Regions from separate parts of the Ruegeria profundi genome, predicted to be linked through region 2. Evidence: riboswitches for the same ligand, from Rfam matches in the RefSeq annotation. Region 2 holds a riboswitch; each other region holds the start of a gene.
The links. A riboswitch is a leader RNA that binds a small molecule or an ion and turns the genes downstream of it on or off. The one in region 2 is predicted to bind cobalamin.

Region 1: it holds a riboswitch for cobalamin, as region 2 does, so the genes downstream of both, nrdH (glutaredoxin-like protein NrdH) here and LCM21_RS07765 (metal ABC transporter solute-binding protein, Zn/Mn family) in region 2, are expected to answer to the same signal.
Region 3: it holds a riboswitch for cobalamin, as region 2 does, so the genes downstream of both, LCM21_RS12700 (hypothetical protein) here and LCM21_RS07765 (metal ABC transporter solute-binding protein, Zn/Mn family) in region 2, are expected to answer to the same signal.

The regions. Positions count from the first base shown of each region.
Region 1 covers NZ_JAIUZS010000009.1:156,423-160,579, forward strand. The annotation lists gene LCM21_RS18755 (peptidyl-prolyl cis-trans isomerase) at 1-403, shown strand, start outside; gene LCM21_RS18760 (HupE/UreJ family protein) at 400-1,401, shown strand; cobalamin riboswitch at 1,518-1,710, shown strand; gene nrdH (glutaredoxin-like protein NrdH) at 1,794-2,015, shown strand; gene nrdI (class Ib ribonucleoside-diphosphate reductase assembly flavoprotein NrdI) at 2,040-2,444, shown strand; gene nrdE (class 1b ribonucleoside-diphosphate reductase subunit alpha) at 2,426-4,157, shown strand, end outside.
Region 2 covers NZ_JAIUZS010000003.1:343,825-347,981, reverse strand. The annotation lists gene LCM21_RS07785 (thiol-disulfide oxidoreductase DCC family protein) at 1-29, opposite strand, end outside; gene LCM21_RS07780 (VOC family protein) at 248-604, opposite strand; gene LCM21_RS07775 (VOC family protein) at 652-1,089, opposite strand; gene LCM21_RS07770 (helix-turn-helix transcriptional regulator) at 1,195-1,905, shown strand; cobalamin riboswitch at 2,137-2,266, shown strand; gene LCM21_RS07765 (metal ABC transporter solute-binding protein, Zn/Mn family) at 2,294-2,557, shown strand; gene LCM21_RS07760 (cytochrome ubiquinol oxidase subunit I) at 2,737-4,122, shown strand; gene LCM21_RS07755 (cytochrome d ubiquinol oxidase subunit II) at 4,129-4,157, shown strand, end outside.
Region 3 covers NZ_JAIUZS010000005.1:47,792-51,948, reverse strand. The annotation lists gene LCM21_RS12710 (DNA polymerase III subunit gamma/tau) at 1-1,538, opposite strand, end outside; gene LCM21_RS12705 (protein-tyrosine phosphatase family protein) at 1,673-2,167, shown strand; gene LCM21_RS12700 (hypothetical protein) at 2,169-2,576, opposite strand; cobalamin riboswitch at 2,658-2,877, opposite strand; gene LCM21_RS12695 (alpha/beta hydrolase family protein) at 3,012-3,869, shown strand; RNA gene ffs (signal recognition particle sRNA small type) at 3,901-3,999, opposite strand; gene LCM21_RS12685 (bifunctional 2',3'-cyclic-nucleotide 2'-phosphodiesterase/3'-nucleotidase) at 4,039-4,157, opposite strand, start outside.

The sequences.
Region 1 (4,157 bases), on a different contig from region 2:
TCAGATTTTTCTTGGCGCTCAACCAGTATCGGATGAGATCGACAGGGCATTTTCCGAACTGCAAGCAGGTGAGGATTGGCCTGAGATCGGCCTGAGATCTTTGATGCCAAGCTCTTTACCACTGTCAGCTTCAAGTGCCATCGATGGCACGTTCGGTCAGGGATTTTCAAACACGCTGTTTATGTTGGAGCCGCGCGAGTGGGTTGGTCCGATCCAATCTGGTTATGGGCAGCACCTTGTCAGGATTACCGAAACACGGCCACAAGTCCTGCCGCCTTTGAATGAGATTCGAGAAGAAGTTTTGGCTGCATGGCGCCGCGACACAGCGCAGGAACTGGCTGAGGCGCAGTATGAAAGCCTTGCCGCGCAATACCGCATTCAAACACCGGACCCTCAGGAATGAAGGGGCTGCTTGGTTTGATGCTGACGATATGGCTGGTCTGCCTGCCTAAAACCGGCCATGCGCATGCCCTTGACCCCGGATATCTGGACCTGAAACAGCTTGCGCCCGGTTCATGGCAGGTGTTTTGGCGCATACCAGATGTAAATGGGCAACCGATGCAGATCGACGCCATTCTGCCTTCGTCCTGCACTCCGGCGCAGGGCCCGCAGCCCTTTTTCGACACAGCCGCTTGGGTTTCTTCGTGGATCGCCGCGTGCAACACCCAAATCGCCGGTCAGGCTGTGACTATTCAGGGCCTGGAACGGCAGCGCAACGACGTTTTGTTGCGGTATCAACCCCTGGACGCCACGGCTGCAACATTGCGATTTACGCCTGAGACGACTGTTCTGAACCTGCCAGAAGATGCATCCACCTCATCCGTTTTCGTAAGTTACTTCTGGCTTGGCTTCGAGCATATCCTGGAAGGTTTGGACCACCTCCTGTTCGTTTTCGCCCTGTTTGTTCTGGTGCGTGATCCATGGCGCTTGATCGGGGCTGTGACAGCTTTTACCGTGGCGCATTCGATTACGCTGGCGCTGGCCACGCTTGGTGTGTTGCACGTTCCGTCCGCCCCGGTCGAGGCCGTGATCGCCCTTTCAATCGTGTTTATGGCGCTGGAAATCCTCAAACATAAAGACGGCGAAGTCAGGTTGTCCGAGCAATTTCCCTGGATTGTCTGCTTTTGTTTCGGCCTTTTGCACGGGCTTGGCTTTGCCGGCGCCCTGACCGAGATTGGCCTGCCTCCCGGGGATATTCCGACCGCTCTTGTGGCCTTTAATTTGGGGGTCGAAGCGGGCCAGCTTGTTTTTGTTACGAGCCTTTCACTTGGGCTATTCCTATGGCGCCATGTGATACGCCCTGTTCCATCAGGTTCGGATTCCATTGCAAGGTCGATCACTGGCTACGCCATCGGGTGTGTGTCGCTTTTCTGGCTTGTCCAGCGTGTGAATGGTTTTTAAAGATGGCACTCTGGATTGTGGGAAATGCGGGGCTGCGGCGTGTCTGATACTCCGACTCCAACGAAGAAATTAACACGAAGTGCATACTACATATTGACAACACCTTACTTCCATACCCAATATGGAGTTGCTTCGGTGATTTCGATTCCGGTCGAAAACTAAGAGGGAAACCGGTGAAATTCCGGCGCTGCCCCCGCAACTGTAAGCGGAAAGTTCGGCTGAACACGCCACTGAAACGGTGTTTTTGGGAAGGCCAGCCTGAACGTTGATCCGCGAGCCAGGAGACCTGCCGCAAGCAAGAACGATAACCACGAACGGAGGGTTCGGGGGCGTGCGCAGGGAAGGTCTGCGCGATGGCGTCCTCGGCTTTTGACGAAAAGGACAGAGGACAGATGAGCATTACCGTGTATTCAAAACCCGCATGCGTGCAATGTACCGCCACCACCCGCGCGCTGGATGCAAAAGGTATTACATATGACGTGGTTGACCTGACGCAGGATGACAGCGCCATGACCCACGTGACCGAGCTGGGATATCGTCAAGCTCCTGTTGTTGTCGCCGGAAACGATCACTGGTCCGGGTTTCGGCCTGACATGATCGCTCAGCTGGCCTGATCCGTGGCGGCGCCGAGCCCGGCGCTGGTCTATTTTTCATCAAATTCGGGAAATACCCATCGCTTTGTCACGCGACTGGGCCTGCCTGCTTTGCGCATTCCGATGCAGATGGACCAGATGCCACGCCCCATGTATCCGTATGTTCTGATCTGCCCTACTTATGCCGATGGCGAAGGGCGCGGCGCTGTGCCGAAACAGGTCATTCAGTTCCTGAACGATCCGGACAGGCGCGCCAGGATCGCTGGGGTTATCGGCGCCGGGAACCGAAATTTCGGTGCGACCTATGCCCTCGCCGGTCGCATCATCGCCCAGAAATGCAACGTGCCACTGCTGTATTCCTTTGAGCTGGCCGGCACCGAAACCGACATCGCCCGCGTGCGCGCAGGGCTTGAGAAACTAGGGAGACACCTATGCTCGACAGCAGCCTAAACGAGCAGGACTATCACGCGCTGAACGCGATGCTGAACCTCTATGACGGTGAGGGGAAAATCCGGTTCGATGCGGACCGCATGGCCGCGCGGCAGTATTTTCTGCAGCATGTGAACCAGAATACTGTTTTCTTTCACTCGCTGGACGAAAAGCTGGGGTATCTTGTCACTGAAGGTTATTATGAAGAAGCCGTTCTGGATCAGTATTCCAAGAATTTCATGCGCAAAATCTGGGATGCGGCCTATGCCAAGAAATTCCGCTTTCCGACCTTTCTGGGCGCGTTCAAATATTACACGTCATACACGCTGAAGACCCGTGACGGGCAGCGTTTTTTAGAGCGTTACGAAGACCGTGTTGTGATGACCGCACTGGCACTGGCCCGTGGGGATGAGGCGTTGGCCATGTCCTTCATGGAAGAGATTTTGGATGGCCGGTTCCAACCCGCGACCCCAACCTTTCTGAATGCAGGCAAGGCCTCGCGCGGGGAGTTGATTTCATGCTTCCTGTTGCGGCTTGAGGACAATATGGAAAGCATCGGGCGCGGCATCAACTCAGCCCTGCAACTGTCAAAACGCGGCGGCGGAGTGGCGCTGCTGCTGACCAACATCCGCGAACATGGTGCGCCGATCAAAGGGATCGAAAACCAATCCTCGGGCGTGATCCCGGTGATGAAATTGCTGGAGGACAGCTTTTCCTACGCCAACCAGCTGGGTGCCCGACAAGGTGCCGGGGCGGTCTATCTGAACGCCCACCACCCCGACATCATGCGGTTCCTCGACACCAAGCGCGAAAACGCGGATGAGAAAATCCGTATCAAAACGCTGTCTCTGGGCGTAGTGATCCCCGATATCACCTTTGAGTTGGCGAAGAAGAACGCAGATATGTACCTGTTCTCACCGCATGATGTGGAAAAGGTCTATAGTGTTCCGTTCTCGGAAATCTCGGTCTCCGAGAAGTATCACGAGATGGTCGATGACAAGCGCATCCGCAAATCCAAGGTTAATGCGCGCGAATTCTTCCAGACTATTGCCGAGATTCAGTTCGAATCCGGCTACCCCTACGTGATGTTCGAAGACACGGTGAACCGGATGAACCCCATCGCGGGCCGGATCAACATGTCGAACCTGTGCTCCGAGATTTTGCAGGTGAATGAGGCATCGGAATTTAACGATGACCTCAGCTATGCGCATCTGGGCACGGATATTTCCTGCAACCTCGGTTCGCTGAACATCGCCAGGGCGATGGACGGTGGTGATCTAGGGCGTACCGTTGGGGCCGCGATCCGGGCGCTGACCGCGGTGTCCGAGATGTCGGCGATCGACTCGGTTCCCTCGGTCCGCCGGGGCAATGACGAAAGCCATGCCATCGGTCTGGGGCAGATGAACCTGCACGGGTTTCTTGCGCGCGAACATATCCACTATGGCAGTACGGAAGGCATTGAATTTACGTCTGTTTACTTTGCCGCTGTGGCCTATCACGCGATCCGTACCTCCTGCGATCTGGCGCAAGAGCGGGGCGCGCCGTTCAAGGGGTTCGAGGAGTCAGATTATGCCTCGGGTATCTTCTTTGACAAATACACCAATCGTGACTGGTTGCCGGAAAGCGACAGGGTGAAGGCTCTGTTCGATGGCATGACCCTGCCCACACGCGGCGATTGGGCCAAACTAAAAGCCGACGTGATGAAGCACGGGCTTTATAACCGCAACCTGCAGG
Region 2 (4,157 bases):
TGAACCGCCTGATCGTCATCCTTGGGCATGTGGTTTTTCTTCCTGAAAGTTATCAGTTCAGTCCGGGAAGAACGTAGTCCGAGGAACCAAAAAACCACTGTGAAACGATGCGATATGACGCCGCATTGTTCCGTTTCGTGGGCGCGCCGTGCACTCTGTGGCCACTGTGAAGATGCAAAGATGACGGCAATCGGACGTTCGGTCGCGTTTAATCTGATTGCTAGCCGACCAGCGGAGTTTCAATACGCTAATCCGAAAGGCACAGCTTATTGCTGTCCAGATCCCGTACATATGCTGAAAATCGTGGGCCACGCAGTTTCGGCTCGCCCGCGCATGTCCCGCCTAACGCGATTGCAAGAGTGTAGAGCCTCTCGACCTCCTCGGGTGATCCCACGCTAAAGCCGACCATGGTGCCGTTGCCATTGGTGGCGGGCTGCTTGTCAAAAGGGATGGCGGCCGCAAAGGCAGAACCTTCGCCCAACCAATACGTCATCCTCTCACTGGGCGAGACGCGATTCATTCCGGAACGATCGAAAAGTCGGTCGTAGAACCGTGTCGCAGCGTCCATGTCATTCGTCCCGATAACGCAGTAGTTCATTTGCATTGTAAATTTCCTTTTTTAAGCGTGTCCGATTGTGTTTTTCGCTGTCGTCACTTGCCGGTCAGCTTGAAGAATTCGATCAATTGGCCGGTGGGATCAGTGATCTTGAGAAGGTGGATACCGGGCTCTTTGATTATTTCGGGTGCTGCGGCACCGGTTGCCACGACGCGGGATTGAAGCACTTCAAGATCGGCAGCTTGCAGATAGGGAACCGCGTCTGACCCAGGCTCAGCCCCGGGTGCGTACCGGTCCCGAGATACGATGACGAACCAACCGCCTTCGATGTCGAAAGCAACAAAATCGGGCAGTTCGATTGTCGGCGCACGGCTAAACAGATTGCGGTAGAAGGACTTAGACTGCTGCACGTTGTCACTTGGCACATAGGCACCCATGGCGGTTATCGCCGTGTCATTTGCACCATCTGTGGTTTGAGCGGCACCTGCGATTGGAATGAAAAGGGCAAGGGCTAGCGAAAGGGCTGATCTCATGATGGGGTTCCTTAATTGACATCGGTCGTGTCTCTACACCCCCTATGCTGACAGCGTGTTGTCAGCATAGTGTCAGTATTGGTGGTGTTGTCGAAAGGACCCCTTATGCGACGCGGTGACAGGCTGTTCGAAATCATCGAAATTCTGAGACGCGCGAAGGCGCCAATCTCGGCCCAGTCTATTGGGGCCGAATTGGGTGTCACAAAGCGTACGGTCTACCGGGATATGGCCGCTCTGATCGCGCAGGGTGTGCCAATCACCGGTGAAGCCGGTGTCGGCTACATCCTTGAGCCGGGTTTCCACATGCCGCCGCTGATGCTGACACCGGATGAGATCGAGGCGGTCATGCTCGGGGTCATGTGGGTCCAAACACGGGGGGAACCCGAACTGGCGGTGGCCGCAGAAAAGCTGATCGCCAAGTTGGAAACCGTTGCACCAGCCAAATACCGAACCTCGTTTCTAGAGCCAGTGGTCAGCGTTGCTCCGGTAGGCCAGCCGGAGGAGACGCTTGGGGCTGCATCCATCCGCCGGGCCATTCGGCACCGCAAGAAGATTTCTCTTGTTTATACAGATTTCACAGGTCGACATTCGCGCCGGGTGATCTGGCCAGTTCTTCTGGGCTATCGAGACACCAGCCGGATTATTGCCGCGTGGTGCGAACTGCGCGAGGGCTTTCGCTACTTCCGGACCGAGCGGATCGTCGAAGCGGAAGTTCTTGATACGCCAATCCCACGTCGCATGGATCTGTTGCGGGCCGAATGGCGCCAGGCTACGGACGCAGAACGCAAACGCTATGAGGACGGGATACGGGGCTAAGGTGCCCACTGCGGCAATCCGTGCCAATACGCCCAGCCCGTGCCTGGCTGCCTGACGCAAGCGGTTCTGGCCAAAATCACTCTACTCAGCCTCACGCCGCGCAAAAAAGAAGCCAACTGCCCTGTCCCAGCGGTATAATCTGCTTCTCATGTTGAAAAACCCTGACCGACCGAGTGATTTAAAGCGCATAAGGCGCGGTGGTTCCATGCGCGAGACGTGCCAAGAAGAATGGAATTCGGTACAGCCATCTGGCCAAATCCAAAGCTGTCCCCGCAACCGTAGGCGGAAAACCGTCCCGAGATCGTCCACTGGGCACAGACCTCGGAAAGATTTGGAAAGCGTTGACTTGCAAGTCAGTTGATCCCCGACCCTGCGGACAGCGCGTGGTGTGACCGCGCATGACACGTTTGGGGGCTTGTCGGATGCCCACGGTATGAACTTCCTTTCACCCGTCGGCCTCGATACCCAGGCAGAGCCTTCGGCACAAGACGTTGCAGTCCTGATTACTCAACTGAAAGCTGAAGGTTCGGCAGCACTGTTCGCAGAAAATATCATCGACCCGGCCCTGGTTCAGCAAATCTCGGAGGAAATGGCGCTCAAGATCGGTGGCCGCCTGTTCTCGGACGCACTGTTAATCGGGTCAGTCAGCTGAGCAACCCAACACGAGGTGGATTTTCACCATCAATTCGAAAAATCGCATTCATAGCAGTGGTATGAATGGGCCGTAGTTCGCATGGGATACTGTGCCGCATGACGGGCTGTCGCAGGGTGTCTTTTACCCTCAACAACCAACGCTAACTGTCTACCAAACGAACCACATACAGGTGTGAGATGGACACATTACTGCTGTCCCGAATTCAATTTGGGGCGAATATATCGTTTCATATTCTATTCCCGACGATCACGATCGCTTTGGGTTGGGTGCTGCTGTTTTTCAAGCTGCGCTTCAACGCAACCGGGGATGAGAAGTGGATGCAAGCCTATCGTTTTTGGGTCAAGGTCTTCGCTTTGTCCTTCGCGATGGGTGTCGTTTCCGGAATTACGATGTCTTTCCAATTCGGCACCAATTGGCCGGGCTTCATGGAGGCTGTCGGAAACATCGCAGGGCCGTTGCTGGCCTACGAAATTCTAACCGCGTTTTTCCTTGAGGCCGTGTTCCTTGGCATCATGCTGTTTGGCTTTTCAAAGGTGCCGAACTGGCTGCACACGACCGCAACTTTTCTTGTGGCGTTCGGTACCACCATGTCTGCGTTCTGGATTCTGGTTCTGAACAGCTGGATGCACACGCCCGCAGGGTTTGAGATGCGCGACGGCGTGGCCTTTGCGACAGATTGGTGGGCGATCATTTTTAACCCCTCGATGCCATACCGTTTGACCCATATGCTGTTGGCAAGTGGCCTTACAGTGGCGTTTTTGATCCTTGGCCTGTCAGCTTTTCGCTGGCTGGTCGGAGACCGTGGTTCGGACGTGCGTGCCACGTTTAAAACCGCGGCGTGGCTTGGCGCGCTGCTGATCCCTGTGCAAATCTACATGGGCGACCTGCACGGCCTGAACACACTGGAGTATCAGCCCCAGAAAGTGGCAGCCATGGAAGGCAATTGGGAGACCAAATCCAACGTCCCGTTGGTGTTGTTTGCTTTACCGGACGAGGAGTCGCGGGAAAACCACCATGAGGTCAGCATCCCGAACCTTGCCTCGATCATCCTGACGCACAAGGCCGATGGTGTTGTGCCGGGCCTGAACGATTTCGTGTCCGAGGATGGCACCGTTCTTCATCCGCCGGTTGCGCCTGTTTTCTGGTCATTCCGCGTTATGGTGGGCACAGGCATTACCATGCTTTTGCTCAGTTGGTCCGCGCTCTGGTTCATGCGGCGGGGCCGCGGGCCGGGTGGGGTGCCAAAGCTGATGCAGGTGGCGCTGGTGCCGATGGCCTTTTCAGGGTGGATTGCCACTCTGGCGGGTTGGTACACGACCGAAATTGGTCGCCAGCCGTGGCTTGTGCAGGGCGTGTTGACGACGGAACAGGCGGTGGCGGACGTTCCCGCCCCGATGGTGGGAACAACTTTGGCGGCATATCTGATGATTTATGCGCTGCTGCTGGCTGCTTATGTCGGAGTGTTGTTCTACCTGGCCCGTAAGGCGGCCAGAGTCGGCCTGTCGCAGCAAATTCAGGCTGCTTCGGCGCTCCGGGGCGTCAAAGCGGTACCGGCGGAGTAAGACGCGATGGAACTTTTTGGTGATCCAACCCACTG
Region 3 (4,157 bases), on a different contig from region 2:
ACCGTGACCGCCCAGCGATTGCCTGTCCACCGTTGCAGGGCTGTCCCTAAACGCTGCGCCAATTGCGGAGAGGCACGTTCGGTCGGCTGGAATTCGATGCGTCCGGGCTGGTAGGCGACCAGCCTCAACGCGCGTTTGACCTCGTCCAGCAGGACGCCATCGCGGTTGGCGCGGATCAGATCGACCACGTGATCAAAGGTCGGGTAACGTGCCAGTGCGGTTTGCGCGTCCTGCGCCAAAGCGGCGCTTGGTGCGCCGGCCCCTCCGCGCATTGGGCTTGTGTAGGACGATGCCACCGGCGTCCGAGTGTGCGCGGCAGGTTGCGACGGCGCAGCCGCTCCACCGCCGGGTCCACCATTGGGCGGCGGAGGTGGCGCATCCTGCAAGCGCTTGATCAGTTCTTCGGGGCTGGGCAGGTCAGCCACATGGGTCAGACGGATCACGGCCATCTCAGCCGCCATCATGGCGTTTGGCGCAGCCGAGACCTCTTCAAGCGCTTTCAGCAGCATCTGCCACATCCGGGTCAGGACGCGCATTGGCAGTGCCTCGGCCATTTGTTGACCGCGCGCGCGCTCGTCCGGTGAGACTGTCGGGTCTTCCGCTGCGTCCGGCGTGATCTTAACCACGGACACCCAGTGGGTGATTTCCGCAAGATCGCGCAGCACGGCCAGAGGATCTGCGCCTTCGGCATATTGCGCCCCCAATTCGGTCAGCGCCGCCGCCGCATCACCACGCAAGATCATGTCCATCAGGTCCAGCACGCGCCCACGATCGGCCAGGCCCAGCATAGCGCGCACCTGGTCTGCACTGGTTTCACCCGCCCCGTGTGAAATTGCCTGATCCAGCAAAGAGGTTGCATCCCGCGCCGATCCTTCAGCAGCACGCGTAATAAGGGCCAGGGCGTCATCCGCAATCTGAGCGTTTTCGGCCGCCGCGATCTTGCTGAGCAGGCCGATCATGTCTTCGGGCTCAATCCGGCGCAGATCAAATCGCTGGCAACGCGACAAGACCGTCACTGGCACCTTGCGAATTTCGGTTGTGGCGAAGATGAACTTCACATGCTCGGGTGGTTCCTCAAGCGTTTTGAGCAGCGCGTTGAACGCACTCGTCGAAAGCATGTGAACTTCGTCGATGATATAGATCTTGTAGCGTGCGCTGGCGGCGCGATAGCGGACGCTGTCGATGATCTCGCGAATATCGTTCACGCCAGTTCGGCTGGCGGCGTCCATTTCCATCACGTCGACATGGCGGCCTTCCATGATGGCAACGCAATGCTCGCACTGACCACATGGTTCGGTTGTCGGCTTGCCTTGACCATCCGGACCGATGCAGTTCATGCCTTTGGCGATGATCCGCGCCGTGGTGGTTTTTCCGGTTCCGCGAATACCGGTCATGATAAAAGCTTGCGCGATCCGATCAGCCTCGAACGCGTTTTTCAGCGTACGCACCATCGCGTCCTGACCCACAAGGTCAGCAAAAGTTTCCGGGCGGTATTTGCGGGCAAGAACCTGATAGGCGGGGCTGGGCGTGTCGTTCATGTCTGCTCTGTCGGATTCGGTTCAGGACCGCAGCGTAGAGACCCCCGCGCCCCGCGTCCACAGCCACCTAGGATGAAAATTCGTTTGCAAGAATGTTTGTGCACCGTAGAAGCACAGATGAAAGAGGGGACGCGGTGCACAGGTTTGACATCCACCCAGTTCACGTTGGAAACGGTACTGTTGCCTTGTCGCCGCTGCCCGGCTGCGGCGATGGATACGCACGGGATTTCGTTGCTATCCGCGATTGGCGGCCTGGTCTTGTGATCTCGGTAACTACGACGGATGAAATGCTGCAAGAAGGCGCGATCAGATTGGGGGACGATCTGCGTGCAAATGGTGTCAGGTGGGTGCACTTGCCAATTGAAGATTTTGGCACTCCGACGCCGCCGATTGATACGGCTTGGGCCGATATAGGCGCAACAGTGTCGCGTATCCTATCCTGTGGGGGGCGGGTGCTGGTGCATTGCCGCGGAGGCTGCGGCCGCTCTGGTATGATCGTTCTGCGCCTCATGGTCGAACACGGAGAGAGCCCGGACACCGCGTTAAAACGGTTGCGTGCTGTGCGCAAATGCGCCGTCGAAACCGATAGCCAGATGCAATGGGCGGCCCGGCCCGTGATAGGCCACTAGGTCAGAGCGCCATTTGCCGGTCCATCGTAACGACAGGGTCTGTCGCAAGGGTCGTGACTTCCAGCATCGCGCAGGGCGGAGTGGTCAGCATTCCGGCCGGACGCGTGGCCGTGTCCGGGCCAAACATCATGTCCGCAAATGTCTCCAGCACTTCGAGAGGCGCATCTTCGGTGGCCCCGCAATAAATACGGATAAGGTCTTTTTGCGCTCTGAACCGTGCGACGCAGCCTTGCGGGCAATGGGAAAGCTCACTGTTGCCGTCGAATTCAAAATCAGGGGTCGTCGCCGGGACCGCGGTCTCAACCGCCCGCACGACCGAGCGCGCCATCTGCGCCAGTGCCGGACAGGGTTTGCCGGTTTTCTGACACACGGTTGCTGAGAATTGGTGTGTCTTTGTCTTCCAGATCATACCGCGCCCTCCGCGCATGGACCGGGGCATGGATCAGGTGTGACACCGTCTTGATGACCTGTCCGGGCGCCCCGCCCGAGTTTCGATTTTGTTTCGATGGCAGGTCTCCTGACTTGCGGGTCATCGCGTTGCCGACCTTCCCAACCTTGCGGCCAGTGGCGTTTCGGCATTGCTCACCGCTTACAGTTGCGGGGGCAGTCTCGGCCTTGGTCCGTTCCGATTTCACGGGCAGGACCGCACCGTGTTCCCTTTTCATCCCGCCCCGGGGTCCGGGGCAAGAACCATCAGCCCATCGCTAGCGGGTCAGTGTGGCTTGAGTCAAGCGACCTCTTGGTTTGGTGAGGGTACGTGGGGTCATGTTGAAACCCGATTGACTTGGCCCGGCAATCCATGCGGATACATCCGGTGAACTGATTGGTTCAGATAGAGGGTAGGATGCTGGATACCGAACAAGCCGTGCTGACCGAAGATTTTCTGATTCCGTCAGGTGAAACCGAATTGTCGGCTCGGCTATATCTTCCGATAGACACGCCCCGAACGGCCGTCGTCATTCACGGGGCAACCGGCGTGCCTCGGGACTACTACCAACATTTTGCGCGCTGGCTGGTTGCTGAGCAGGGCATGGCCTGCCTGACCTATGATTACAGCGACTTTGGCCATTCGCGGAACGGTCCGCTAAAGGCGGCGCGGGCCACGATGGCGGACTGGGCTTTGACAGATATGCCCGCAGCACGCGCCGAAATGCGAAAGCGATTTCCCGATGCGCAGCAATGGAGCATTGGCCATTCCATCGGTGGAATGTTGGGGCCGATTCAATCCGATCTGGATCAGATTGACCGTATGATTTGTGTCTGTTCCGGGTTGGTCACAGTGTCGGATCACCCGTGGCCGTACCGCGGCCTTGCCTTGCTGTTCTGGTACGGTCATGCCCCATTGGCCGTAAAAGCACTGGGCTATTTACCGGGCAAGGCGCTGGGTTTCGGGTCAGATTTGCCCGCGTCAGTGTATTGGCAGTGGCGCGGATGGAGTACCGCACCGCGCAACTATCTGCCCGAAATCGGGGTGACCCTGCCCGACGCTCGCGAAGCGCCGCCAGACACATCCGTGGATCTTTTTACATTCGACGATGACGATGTAGTGCCGCCAAAGGCGGTTTGGCGGTTGGCCGGTCTTTTCGGACCCAAAGCGCGCCGGCATGTATTGTCTCCGGCTAAGCTTGGATTGCCCAAGGTAGGACATATCGGAGCTTTTGCCCGTCGCAACGCCGCAGTCTGGCCGCGATTGATTGCCTAGGCCGGACGCGCACAGAGAAATGGCGAGGATGAAGTGAGAGGTTGGACATCGACCCAAGCGGGGCTCGTTGTGGCTGCTTCCTTCCGGACCTGACCAGGTTGGCGAGGCGCTCGCCCGCGCCAACCTCTCACGCAGGGATATAGGCAAACTTCTAGCGAAACACAACCCGTCAGAGCGTCAATCGGATAAGCAAAAAACCCTCATCATCGGTTCCGATGACTTGAGGGTCAAAACTATCCAGTTCCGCGATATGAGCTTGTGCTTTTGGACTTGTCCGAAGCAGGCTTG